DNA from 3 places in the Streptomyces altiplanensis genome. Region 3 is predicted to be linked to each of the others. Evidence: riboswitches for the same ligand, from Rfam matches in the RefSeq annotation. Region 3 holds a riboswitch; each other region holds the start of a gene.
What was found. Region 3 has a riboswitch for cyclic di-AMP ahead of ACWD0Y_RS18645 (M23 family metallopeptidase). Riboswitches for the same ligand answer to the same signal wherever they lie in the genome.
Positions count from the first base shown of each region.

Region 1 (2,193 bases), on a different contig from region 3:
GGACCTCCGACAACACCGACCCGCTGGACCGGCTCGCCATCCAGCACGGCTTCAGCCAGCTGCACCCGGCGCGGGCGATGGCCGCCTGGGTCACCGACAGCCCCAACACGCAGCTCAACGGGCGGGTCAGTTCGCTGCGCTTCCGCTTCGTGAGCGCGATGGCGGGGGTGCTCGGCATCGGCGGCGACCTGGCCGGGTGGAGCGAGGACGAGATCGCCGAGGCGCGCGAGTGGGTGGACCTGTACAAGGAGATCCGGCCGGTCGTGCAGCACGGCGAGCTGTACCGGCTGCGGGCGCCCGAGGGCGGGCTCAGCGCGGTCCAGTACGTACGCGGGGACGACACCGTCGTCCTCGCCTGGCTCCAGGCCCAGCATTACGGCGAGCAGCAGCCTCCGCTGCGCCTGCGCGGGCTCGACCCGGACGCGGCGTACGCCTGCCTGGACACCTCGGCCGTGCACCGGGGTTCCGTACTGCTCCACCGGGGACTGCGCACCGCGCTGCGCGGTGATCTCGATGCCGCGGTCTTCCGGCTGAGGAGGGTCTGAGCCCTGCTCCTTCTTTCTTCGTCCCGTGTCCTTCCCGCTTCCCTTTCCCCGCCCTTGCGGTCCCCGGTCAGGGGGATGAGTTGCATTTGGGGCGAAACGGGCGATTCCGGGACAACTTCCTTTGTGGGGCCGGGAAATGGCAGAGGCAGCTGGTGAGCAGGATCATATTCGTGACAGTACGTGGCGAAGCTCCGTGTGCAAATGCCAGTTCACGGGCGGTGTGTAAAGATCCGTAATCCACGGAGGGTGACGGGAATTCCGTGGTGAATTCCCGTCAGCCAATGTCCGTGTGAATGGACCGGCTTGTACGGGGGAGCCCCGTCGGCTTACGGTCACCGCAATCCGGGTGGACCGCCGAATCCTGCCACCTCCCGGAATCCGCACTCACTCACTCACGCGTTGGCAGGAGCGGGGGACCCAGGTAAGTACGCCGGTGATCCGGACGTCTCGTGCGTCCGGACCGGCTTGGGGTGAAGTCGCGCAGCAGCGCGGCCGGGCATCTCCAGCCCGAACCCGACAGCTCACCTCGTAGGCGCCGGAGAGGAATGTTCCATGCCCGCAAAGGGTAAGCACCGCCGCCCGAGGTCCAACTCGATCACTCGCGGAATTGTCGCCGCGGGAGCGGGCGGAGCCGTACTCGCACTTCCCCTGATCACCGCCACCGGTGCGAACGCCGCGGAGAAGGCCGCAGCCCCGGCCGCCGCGTCCGCCGCCGCGGTGTCCGAGAAGGCGACGCCGCAGAAGAAGACCAGCACCAAGATCTACTCCGTGGTCTCCGGCGACTACCTGTCGAAGATCGCCGAAGAGCAGAACGTGCGCGGTGGCTGGCAGAAGCTGTACGAGGACAACCGTGAGGTCGTCGGCGGCAACCCCTCGCTGATCCTGCCGGGCATGGAGCTGACCATCGGCGCCAAGGCGTCGGCGCCCGCGAAGCAGGCCCCGGCGAAGCAGGCCCCCGTGAAGCAGGCCCCCGCGAAGCAGGCGAAGCCTGCGGCCGAGGCGCCTGCCGCGCCCAAGGCCGAGGCCGCCGCCCCCAAGGCCGAGGTCAAGACCGAGGCCAAGGCCGCGGAGTCCACTTCCGTGAACTCCGCCTCCGCCGCGCAGAGCACCGGATCCGGCTTCACCGCCCCGGTCTCCGCGAGCGTCACCACCCCGTACCGCGCCGCCGGCGGCAGCTGGTCCAGCGGCTACCACACGGGCGTCGACTTCGCCGCGGCCAGCGGCACCCCGGTCAAGGCCGTCGGTGCCGGCACCGTCGTCTCCGCGGGCTGGAGCGGCTCGTACGGCAACGAGGTCGTCATCAAGCACGACGACGGCCGGTACTCGCAGTACGCCCACCTGTCCTCGCTGTCCGTCTCCTCCGGCCAGAGCGTCGGCGGCGGCACGCAGATAGGCCTCTCCGGTTCCACGGGCAACTCGACCGGCCCGCACCTGCACTTCGAGATCCGGACCGGCCCCAGCTACGGCTCGGACGTCGACCCGCTGGCCTACCTGCGCGGCCACGGCGTCACCGTCTGACCCGTCCCGGGCCGGACTGAACGCTCCAGTACGCCCCCTTCCGCCGCCCGCACCGGGCGGCAGAAGGGGGCGTATGTGCGTTTTTGATCTATTCCGGGTTGGACAAAACTTGACCGGTGTCGTATATCAC
Region 1 covers NZ_JBSFUB010000086.1:13,655-15,847, forward strand. Annotated here, with positions in the region: gene ACWD0Y_RS28415 (alpha-galactosidase) at 1-545, shown strand, start outside; cyclic di-AMP (ydaO/yuaA leader) riboswitch at 921-1,095, shown strand; gene ACWD0Y_RS28420 (M23 family metallopeptidase) at 1,098-2,063, shown strand.
Region 1: linked by a shared signal. The riboswitch ahead of ACWD0Y_RS28420 (M23 family metallopeptidase) and the one ahead of ACWD0Y_RS18645 (M23 family metallopeptidase) in region 3 are both predicted to bind cyclic di-AMP.

Region 2 (2,193 bases), on a different contig from region 3:
CGGCGACCTCGACGGCACCGACCTGGACGCCGTACTGGCCGACACCCTGGGGGCGTGGAAGGGCGACACCGCCGAGCCCCGCCCCGTACCGCCGGTGACGGCCGACGACACGGGCCGTGTGGTCATCGTGGACCGCCCCGGCGCGGTCCAGACGCAGCTGCTCATCGGCCGGATCGGCCCCGACCGGCACGACCGCGTCTGGCCGGCCCAGGTCCTCGGCACGTACTGCCTGGGCGGCACGCTCACCTCCCGCCTGGACCGCGTCCTGCGCGAGGAGAAGGGCTACACGTACGGCGTGCGCGCCTTCGGCCAGGTGCTGCGCTCCGCGCCGGACGGGTCGGGCGCGTCGATGCTGGCGATCAGCGGCTCGGTGGACACGGAGTCCACGGGGCCGGCGCTCGAAGACCTCTGGAAGGTGCTGCGCACCCTCGCGGCCGAGGGCCTCACCGACGCCGAGCGCGACGTCGCCGTGCAGAACCTGGTGGGTGTCGCACCGCTCAAGTACGAGACGGCGGCCGCCGTCGCCGGCACGCTCGCCGACCAGGTCGAGCAGCACCTGCCGGACGACTTCCAGGCCCAGCTGTACGCCCGCCTCGCCGGGACGGGCACGGTGGAGGCCACCGCGGCGGTCGTCAGCGCCTTCCCCGAGGACCGTCTGGTCACGGTCCTCGTCGGGGACGCGTCGCAGATCGAGGAGCCCGTCAGGGCGCTCGGCATCGGTGACGTGACGGTGGTCGCCGGCTGACGGTCCGCCCGTCCGAGCCGATTGCGCAACTCCCTCAAAACGGGAGGTAGAGGGACCTCGGTGGCCGACAGGCCGCCGGGGTCCTTTGTGTATGTCCGTTTTGTTGCGGAGTTGCCTTTCTGGTCTGTGGGGTGCGTTACAAAGTGCGATGTCTTTTTGGTGATTGAAAGATCTCCCGTTTAGCGTCGGTCCGGCTGTCCGTCAGCAGTGAGCCGCATCCGCGGCACCGGGCAGTCATCGCCGAGTCCCCGTCAGGCGCGAGCCTGGGGAGCCGGGGACCCAAACCGTCCCTGGGGTGAATCGGACGTCCTTCCGTGCGCACGTACGGAGAGGGGTCCGTAGGAGACCTTCCTGCTCCGAACCCGTCAGCTAACCCGGTAGGCGAGAAGGAAGGAAAGGACCAGCCACTCCATGGCGTTCACCCGTGCCACCGGGAAGCACCGTCGTCCGAGCCGTCCGGGCCGTCTGACGCGCAGGAGCGCGAACCTCGCGGGCGTTGCCACCCTCGCGACGACCGGCGCCATCGGGAGCCTGGCCTCTCCGGCCCTCGCCGCCGGCTCCGGTGCCGGCGCCGACGCGGCCCACTCCGTCGAGGCGACCGGCCTGACCGAGGCCCTCGTCATCGGCGACTCCCTCGCCGACCGGATCGCCGCCCAGGCCGAGGCGCAGCAGCACGCCGCCGACAAGGCGGAGGCCGAGCGCAAGGCCGAGGCGGAGCGCAAGGCGGAAGCCAGGCGCAAGGCGGAAGCCAGGGCCGAGGCGAAGGCCGAGAAGGAGCGCGAGGAACGCGAGGAGCGCGAGGCCGAGGAGCGTGCCGCCCGTGCGGCGGAGCGCGAGCGCCTCACCGCCTACACCCTTCCGGTCGCCGGTTCCGTCGTGACCACCGGCTACCAGAGCGGCGGCTCGCTCTGGTCCTCCGGCAGCCACTCCGGCATCGACTTCCGCGCCGCGTCCGGCAGTTCCGTCGTGGCCGTCGGTGCGGGCACCGTCGTCGAGGCCGGCTGGGGCGGGGCGTACGGCAACAACATCGTCATCAGGATGAACGACGGCACGTACACGCAGTACGGCCACCTGTCGTCCATCGGCGTCTCCGTCGGCCAGGCCGTCGCCCCGGGCCAGCAGATAGGCATCTCGGGTTCGACCGGCAACTCGACGGGCCCGCACCTGCACTTCGAGGCCCGTACGTCTCCCGAGTACGGCTCCGACATGGACCCGGTCGCGTACCTGCGCGCGCACGGCGTGAACGTCTGACGCACCCCGGTTTTCCCGAAGGCCCCGGCTTCCCGCCGGGGCCTTCGGCGTTGGCCAAAAGATATCCATGAATTCCCGCCGCCCGTCGGAAATTGCGCACCGCTGCAATAGAGTCGCCGAACAGGTGTCAATCGACCGCGTTTCGCGGGGGACAAGGCGGAGGTCCGCTCATGCGCATTCCCGCGCAATCGGTATGC
Region 2 covers NZ_JBSFUB010000052.1:32,715-34,907, reverse strand. Annotated here, with positions in the region: gene ACWD0Y_RS22120 (M16 family metallopeptidase) at 1-745, shown strand, start outside; cyclic di-AMP (ydaO/yuaA leader) riboswitch at 974-1,143, shown strand; gene ACWD0Y_RS22115 (M23 family metallopeptidase) at 1,157-1,996, shown strand; gene ACWD0Y_RS22110 (GntR family transcriptional regulator) at 2,167-2,193, shown strand, end outside.
Region 2: linked by a shared signal. The riboswitch ahead of ACWD0Y_RS22115 (M23 family metallopeptidase) and the one ahead of ACWD0Y_RS18645 (M23 family metallopeptidase) in region 3 are both predicted to bind cyclic di-AMP.

Region 3 (2,193 bases):
TGCCGTCCGGGAGCTCCAGGACGATGCGGTAGCCGTACGCGCCCGACCAGCCCGCCGACTTGATGGTGCCGCCGTGCACGGCCTTGAGCGGCGTGCCCTTCGGGGCGGCGAAGTCCAGGCCGGTGTGGTGGCCGGAGGACCACATCGAGCCGGACTGGCCGTAGGTGGAGGTGAGCGTGTACGACGAGAGCGGCATCGAGTAGCTGGCGGCCAGCTTGGCGAGCCGCTCCTGCTCGGCCTTGCGCGCGGCCTCTTCCTCCGCCTTCCGCTTCTCCTCCTCGGCCTTCCGCTTCTCCTCCTCGGCCTTGGCCTCCGCCGCGCTCTGCTGCTCGGCAGCCTCGGCCGCGGCCTGCTCGGCGGCCTTCGCCTCGGCGGCCACCTTGGCCTCGGTGTCGGCGGCGTCCTGCTGCTGCTCGGCCTGCTGGAGGATGCGGGCGCGCAGTGCCTCGCCCGCGTCGGTGGTGCCCTGCTGCGCGTCGGCGGTGGAGACGCCCGCGGTGGTGAGCGGGGCGGCGGCCAGGATCGCCTGGCCCGCCGTGCCTGTACCCGCCTGGCCGCCGGAGCCCGAGCCGGAGTCCGAGTCGTCGGACATCAAGGCGCCTATGCCGGGAAGGGACTTGGCGTCGGGCAGCGAGTCCGCGATCGCGTCGGGAAGGGAGATCGAGACGGCCGGCTTGTCCTGCGCGGTGGCTATGCCCCCCGCACCGACCGCGGCGATGACGCCGACGCCGAGAACGGTGGAACTACGGCCGATTCCACCGCGCTGCTTGGCGACGCGATGACGGCCGCGCACGGGACGGATGGACTCCTCGGTGGGATTCCACTCTTCCCAGGTTCCCTCCGCGCCACCGGGAATGGCGGCGGCGTTCGGTACGTTCGGTACCTCGTACCCGTAAGAGGGCAGGGTGGCTTCGGGGGCAGGCCTGTTGGACGCCACGGAGGCGTGCTCCTTTCCTTCCTTCTCGCCTACCGGGTTAGCTGACGGGTTCGGAGCAGGAAGGTCTCCTACGGGCTCCTCGTAGGTACGAAGGAGTCCGATTCACCCCAAGGAACGTGGTTCCCCGGTTCCCTTGCGGAATTCGGCGCGTGCGCACGGTGTCGCCTCTTGCGACGACTGGGACGACCGCGCTGCGTTATCGAACGTTAATAGACACCAGGTCCGCTTTCCAAGCTGTTCCAGTTGATCGTTAACGATATTGGCCTGAACCAATCACCACACAAGTGGTCACAGTAGGGCGAGTTGACCTGCCCCCGATCGGCACTCTGAAACCTCGTCTTCATGACGGTTCGTCAATTGTTATGCGCAGTGGTGTCTTACGACTACACAGCGTCGTGGGCCTAGTTTCGTCACCATGGTTGTCAACAGCACGCGGTCCGTGGCCGGCCGCTACCGCGAGTTCTCCGCACAGCAGGCGCACGGCGTCTCCCCCGTCTACGCCGAACTCACCGCCCGCATCAGCGAGGACGAGGACCTCTGCGCCCTCATCGCCGCCCTGCCGCCCGGCAACAAGCAGCAGCCCAATCTCCTCCTCGCGGCCGTCCGCTTCCTCGGCGGTCCCTACGAGCGGTGGGCGCCCTTCCGCGCCTGGACCCTGGCCCACTGGGACGCCGTACGCGCCGTCGTGCTGACCCGCTTCACCCAGACCAACGAGCCCGCCCGCTGCGCCACCCTGCTGCCCCTCCTCGCCGCGCTCCCGCAGCCCCTCGCCCTCATCGAGGTCGGCGCCTCCGCCGGCCTGTGCCTCCACCCCGACCGCTACGCCTACCGCTACGACGGCGGCGCCGTCCTGGGCTCCTCCCCCGTCACCTTCGACTGCCGCACGGAGGGCCCCGCGCCCCTGCCCACCGCGCTGCCCGGCATCGCCTGGCGCGCCGGCATCGACCTCAACCCCCTCGACACCACCGACGAGGACGACGTCCGCTGGCTCCAGTCACTGATCTGGCCTGGCCGCGCGGAGCGCCCGCGTCAGCAGCTCGCCGCCATCGAGGCCGTACGTACGGCGCCCCGCCCCCGCATCGTCCGCGGCGACCTCGTCGACGAACTCCCGGCGCTGGCCGCCGAAGCCCCGGCGGACGCCACCCTGGTCGTCTTCCACACCGCCGTACTGACCTACCTGCCGCTCGCCCGCCGCGAGGAGTTCGCCGCGCTCGTCCGCGAGCTGCCGGGCCACTGGATCTCCAACGAGCACCACA
Region 3 covers NZ_JBSFUB010000039.1:14,981-17,173, forward strand. Annotated here, with positions in the region: gene ACWD0Y_RS18645 (M23 family metallopeptidase) at 1-937, opposite strand, end outside; cyclic di-AMP (ydaO/yuaA leader) riboswitch at 949-1,095, opposite strand; gene ACWD0Y_RS18650 (DUF2332 domain-containing protein) at 1,353-2,193, shown strand, end outside.